Longibacter salinarum: one gene and its partner. The protein of the gene in region 1 binds, or shares a complex with, the protein of each later gene. Links are inferred from orthologs where the notes say so. Each region holds a gene or a part of one and is shown in the gene's direction. Other genes may lie near its edges.

Evidence for each region. Proteins that work in one complex are often made in the same cells at the same time.
Region 2: the proteins of CRI94_RS08770 (region 1) and accD are in contact, whole or in part, in a solved structure (PDB 8UXZ), measured with the Escherichia coli proteins. The link is inferred for Longibacter salinarum from one-to-one orthologs.

What each region holds. Positions count from the first base shown.
Region 1 is NZ_PDEQ01000004.1:72,355-75,177, forward strand. The notes cover bases 4-2,753. They hold CRI94_RS08770 (acetyl-CoA carboxylase carboxyltransferase subunit alpha), read left to right. Parts: upstream 4-754; coding sequence 755-1,753; downstream 1,754-2,753. Other genes in these bases: CRI94_RS08765 (MATE family efflux transporter), read right to left, coding at 4-392; CRI94_RS08775 (acyl-CoA thioesterase), read left to right, coding at 1,791-2,210; nadC (carboxylating nicotinate-nucleotide diphosphorylase), read left to right, coding at 2,322-2,753. Also shown: more of CRI94_RS08765, read right to left, coding at 1-3; more of nadC, read left to right, coding at 2,754-2,823. UniProt on the Escherichia coli protein: Component of the acetyl coenzyme A carboxylase (ACC) complex. First, biotin carboxylase catalyzes the carboxylation of biotin on its carrier protein (BCCP) and then the CO(2) group is transferred by the carboxyltransferase to acetyl-CoA to form malonyl-CoA.
Region 2 is NZ_PDEQ01000002.1:119,620-122,676, forward strand. What follows is about bases 74-3,057. They hold accD (acetyl-CoA carboxylase, carboxyltransferase subunit beta), read left to right. Parts: upstream 74-1,131; coding sequence 1,132-1,983; downstream 1,984-3,057. Other genes in these bases: CRI94_RS04095 (3-oxoacyl-ACP reductase), read left to right, coding at 74-182; tsaB (tRNA (adenosine(37)-N6)-threonylcarbamoyltransferase complex dimerization subunit type 1 TsaB), read left to right, coding at 226-951; CRI94_RS04110 (hypothetical protein), read right to left, coding at 2,100-2,468; CRI94_RS17610 (hypothetical protein), read right to left, coding at 2,635-2,781. Also shown: more of CRI94_RS04095, read left to right, coding at 1-73.

The sequences.
Region 1 (2,823 bases):
GTATCCGGCTCGCCCGCCCCCACCGCCTGTGACACCATCGGGCTGACCGCCTGCACCATGCCGGTGCAGAGAATCAGCAGAAAGAAAAACAAGGTATTGCCCAGTGCGACGCCCGCGAGCGCATCGGGGCCGAGCCGACCGACCATGACGGTGTCGACAAACCCCATCGACATCTGCCCCAGCTGAGCGGCTACGACCGGACCCGCCAGGCGCAGCGTCGGCGGAATTTCTGCCCAGAAGCGTTCCCAGGGCGAATCAGCTGCCGCCGATGCTCCGACGGTCTCCGCGGCGCCCGTGCGAGCATGAGCCGCGGAAGCCGGCGTTTCTTCAGGCTGCACGTCAGGCGAGGATCCAGACGTGGGTGCCGAGGATGTGTCGGTTGGATCGGACACGTATACGATGGGGCAGGGCATAAAAAAAATATCTCGTCGCAACGGGCACGTCCCGTGAGACGATCATAAGTTTGAGCGCCTCTGTGTACGTTCGTTCCAACCGTGCGTTCGGACCGTGCGGAAATCTCACGCGGCGACTGTACGGTGTCTATCGTGGCGCTGGCACGCATCCACGGTCGGGCATGTAGCGGCATAGAAGCAGTTGTAGCAAAAAATCACCGAATCGAGCGGCCCGACGTGCTGCAGGGATGCGCGCGCGTTGCCTTTCCGCCTGCGAACACTCATCTTGGGGCAACCGTTGTTCTGGAAGCGGGCAGTTGTATCTGCCAGCGCTTGCGTATTCCTCACCTTCCTATCCGGTCATGGCCGACGACACCTACCTGCTCGACTTCGAGAAACCGTTGTACGAGCTGGAACAGAAGCTCGCCGAGATGCGCGAGCTCAACAAGGACAATGCGGACGATCTCTCAAACGAGATCAGCGCGCTGGAAGAGCGCGTCGAACAACTCCGCACGTCGATCTACCGCAACCTGACGCGGTGGCAGCGTGTCCAAATTGCGCGGCATCCTCAGCGTCCGTACACGCTCGACCATATCGAAGCGCTCACCGAGGGCTTTGTCGAGCTTCACGGCGATAGAAAGTATGCTGATGACCGCGCTATTGTCGGTGGCATCGCTGAGTTCAAGGGAAGCCGCTTTGGCGGCACCGACCGCTCCGTGATGATCATGGGCCACCAGAAAGGCCGCGACACGAAGGAGCGCAAATTTCGGCGCTTCGGCATGCCCAACCCGGAGGGCTACCGCAAAGCCGCCCGCTTGATGGAAATGGCCGCCAAGTTCAACAAACCGGTCGTCACGCTGCTCGACACGCCCGGTGCGTATCCCGGCCTCGAGGCCGAAGAACGGGGCCAGGCTGAAGCCATCGCCCGCAACCTGCTGGAGATGGCACGCCTCCCGGTCCCGATCGTCGTCGTCATTATCGGGGAAGGAGCCTCTGGCGGAGCACTCGGCATCGGTGTCGGCGATCGCATTCTCATGCTTGAGAATTCCTGGTACTCGGTGATTGCCCCGGAAAGCTGCTCGCAGATTCTGTGGCGCTCCTGGGACTACAAGGAAGACGCAGCACGCGCATTGAAACTCACGGCCACCGATCTTCTCGACGTCGGAATCGTGGATGAGATCGTCGACGAACCTGTCGGCGGTGCGCATCGCTTCCCGAATCAAACGTTCGACAATACGGGCCGCGCGATCGCCCAGGCGCTGGAAACGCTCACGGCCCTCGACAAAGATACGCTTCTCGATCAGCGCATCGAGAAACTGGATGGCATCGGCGCCTACACGACGGAAGCAACGCCAGCGTAGTCGAGACGGTCTTTCTACCGCCACCTCTTTCTCCGGCATGTATACGTATCGGCACGAGCACCGCGTCCGATATCGGGAATGCGACCCGATGGGCGTTGTCTATCACACGCACTACCTCGACTACTTCGAGGCGGCGCGGACCGAAGCGTTACGCGATCTCGGCGTACGGTATCGCGACCTGGAGCACTCCGGAATCATCATGCCGGTCGTGTCGGCGAACGTGGAATATAAACGATCCGCGGAGTACGACGACGTGGTGATCGTGGAAGCACAGTTTCGGGAAATGCCAACGGTTCGGGTCCCCATCGACTACGTCGTCCGCCGCAGGGAAAACGACGACCTCCTCGCCACCGGCCACACGGATCTCTGCTTCATGGACGCCGAGCGTCGTCGCCCCGTCCGGATACCAGAAAATGTGCGCGACGCTTTTCTTCCGCACCTCCCCGATGCGACCTGACGTCCAGTATCCCGTCCACGTGCCGACCCGTTCGGTGGACTCACGGACGCTGACTCGGCTTCACCAGCGGTACGCCTCACATCCATTTCTTCTGCGAACCCGAACGCTTCGATGCAGCTTCCCTCCTATCTCAGCCCCGACGACCTGACCAATTTGATCCGACGCGCCATCCAGGAAGATGTCGGCCCCGGAGATGTCACGACGGAAGCTACGGTAAACTCTGACCAAACCGGCTCGGCATCCATTCGCGCCAAAGCCCCCGGCGTGATTGCCGGACTCGCGGTGGCAGAACGTGTCTTCGCCCACGTAGACCCGGCCATCCTGTGTCGCTGGCAGGTCGCCGATGGCACAGTCGTGGAACCGGGCGTGGAGATCGGTACGATCGAAGGGCCGGCCCGCGGTCTGCTCATCGCTGAGCGCCTCGCGCTGAACGTACTGCAGCGGATGAGCGGCATCGCGACCGCGACCCGACGGATGGTCGAAGCAGCATCTCCTCATACACCCGACATCCTAGACACGCGAAAGACGGTGCCCGGACTGCGGGGGCTGGACAAATGGGCCGTCAAACTCGGCGGAGGCACGAACCACCGCGTCGGCCTCTACGACCTGATCC
Region 2 (3,057 bases), on another replicon or contig:
CGACCGACGCCAGTGCAGCGACATCCGACGAGGTCTTCGGAATCATCGAGCAAACGACGCCCCTACGTCGCGTCACGACCCCGGAGGAAGTGGCCGATGCGGTCCTGTTTTTCCTGTCCCCATGGGCACGTGCCGTGACCGGGCAGAACTTGATCGTCGACGGCGGATTGGTCATGAAGTAGGTCGTGCACCGTCACTCTAGCGTTCGTCTCAAACCGTTTTATCATGGTCCTTCTAGCGATCGAAACCGCGACGCACACCTGTGGGGCTGCGGTCTGTGTGGATGGCAACGTTGTGGCCGAGAACCACATGCACCGGCCGCGGGCTCACGCGCAGCACCTCACACCGATCATTGAGGACGTGCTGACGCGTGCTTCGGTCGATCATTCAGAGATCGACGTGGTTGCGGTATCGAAAGGGCCCGGATCATACACCGGGCTCCGCATCGGGGTCAGTACGGCGAAAGGCTGGGCGGAGGCGACGGGGGCGGATCTCATCGGCGTGCCCACCCTCGAGGCGCTGGCTGCGACGGTGACACCCCACGCAAGTGAAGGGGAGGTTGTCTGTGCGGCGCTCGATGCGCGGCGCGACGAGGTCTTTGCCGCTGCGTACCGGATGCGCGAAGTTGTGGGGGATGGCGAGAAGACGCATCCGCACCCGTGGACGGGCCGGTTGAAGCTGCAAGCGGCCGCCTCCGCGATGAACGTAAAAGAGTTGCCGGACTGGATCGGCGTCAAGAAGGCGCGGGTGCGTGTAATCGGCACGGGTGCCGCGAAGGTCGAGCCCGTCCTCCGGTCGGTCGGCATCAAGGTGCGAGTTGTGCCGGACGTGGTCTCTCGTCCGTCGGCCGCGTGGGTGGCACGGTGTGCTCTCGAAATGGTTGGCCGTGGCCAGAAAGCGGAGCCCAAGACGTTCGAGCCCATGTATCTTAAGGCGTTTCATGTGGGCTGAGACGTGGGAGATCCGCCCTTGTCCGGTGCCAGTGCGTGCGCGATGGAATTTCACGCGGACAGCTGCTGTGGATTTGGACATTGGATTCGGTAATCCAGATTATAGAATGTCTGTGGCGGATCGCTTCCGCCCCTCGTTTTTCCTTCGCCTGTCTCCTCGTGATTCGACGACCGTTCCGTTATGCCGTGGTTCAAGCGCAAGAAAGCCGGCATCCTCACCACCCGGAAAGAGCAGAATGAGGTACCGGAGGGGCAGTGGGTGAAGTGCCCGAAGACGGGGGAGATTATCAACCGGCGAGAACTGGAGGATAATCTGCTCGTCTTCCCGAGCTCGGGGTATCACTTCGGCATGAGCAGCGGGCGATACTTCAATTTCTTATTCAATGACGGCGAGTACGAACTCCACGACACCGATCTGATGAGTGTCGACCGCCTCGACTTTGAGGATCGAAAACCGTACGACCAGCGCCTGAAGAAAGCGCGGGAGAAGACGGGGCAGAACGACGCAGCTCGCTCTGCCACCGGCGAAATGGGAAGCCACGAGGTGTCGATGGCCTGCATGGACTTCAGCTTCATTGGGGGCTCGATGGGGTCGGTGGTCGGAGAAACCATCGCGCGTGCCATCAAGCGAGCGTACACCCGCGAGATTCCGCTCGTCATCATCTCGCAGAGTGGTGGAGCGCGCATGATGGAGGGAGCCCTCAGCCTGATGCAGATGGCGAAAACGAGCGCCCACCTTGCTCGACTCGACGACGCCGGCCTTCCCTACATCTCGGTACTTACGCACCCAACGACGGGTGGCGTGACGGCATCGTTCTCCATGTTGGGAGACATCCACATCGCCGAGCCGGAAGCGCTCATCGGATTTGCCGGGCCGCGCGTGATCCGCGAAACGATCGGGTCCGACCTGCCCGAGGGATTCCAGCGGTCGGAGTTTCTGCTCAAGCAGGGCTTCGTTGACATGGTCGTGGATCGCCGGCGTCTGCGTCAGCGCATCATCCACCTCTTCGACCTCCTGATGGACGATCGCTAGACGCGTCACCCCATTTTCGGCGGTTTCACGCACGAGCTACGAATAATGGCTCGTGCGTTTCCTTTGTGAGGATGTTTTCTGTTGTCGGAACGCTGAAACGTTAGCGTTTTTCGTCGTCAGGCAGCAGTGACGTTTTCGTCCGCGTCTGGCACCGTCGGCTGGATATCTATCGCATCTATGTCGACCGTGTGCGCGTCTCCCCAGAGGGGCGTGGGGCTGTCAGGCGAGGGCTTCGGGCTGGCACCGCCTCCGGGAGATGGCCCGGATGAGTCGCGGACTTCCCGGAGACTTAGGAAGAGGGGGCCAAAGATGCAGCCGGCGACGAGAAGGGGGACGAGAATGGGGATGTCCATCAACCTCAGCGATAGCACGTGGTAAATCTTTTCGGACTGTGGGTACGACGCCGTGAAGACCCCGTTCTCACTCAGACCCCATCGTTCCGTATATGAAAAGGTGACGACGAGAGCGAGTGGCAAGGAAGTCATTCGAGGTTGGACCGATACTGGATGCCGCTCTTAGCTGGGGAGCGAGGTGCGATGGCCCAATGCAGAGACCATGAGAAGCTGTTTGGCGAACTGTCACTGGCCACCCCAAGGGCACTCGGTCGCTACGCTCCCAGCGCTGCGACTTCGTGGCTCTCGCCCCGTGAAGCTACTGCGCTTGCCAGGTAGTTCCCCACGGGGTGACCTCCCTGCGGTCGGCCTCACTACACGGCTCGCTTGAGCGCTCCACGGGGGCTTCGTCCACTGTGTCTCGGCTGCTGAGCCATCCGCCAAACAGCTTCTGATCCGTTGACATGCAGAGAAAAGAGTAGGTACACACAAAAAGACGCCCCGCCGAGATATCTCGACGGGGCGTCGCATCCCCCCGGCGTCGGTCGGCTGCCTGCGCGTCCGTAAGGACACCAAGCAGGCCGTACCGAGCGCCGGTTTCACCCCCTTCGGTGAAACTCAGGTGTGATGCGCTGTGTCGGATCGGCAGGTCGTGTGAAGTGGCTGCCGAATACCGAGAGGGGCGTTTGTTTTTGTACCGCTATCAGGGTACACCAGCGCTGTGAAAGGATCTACGGATATG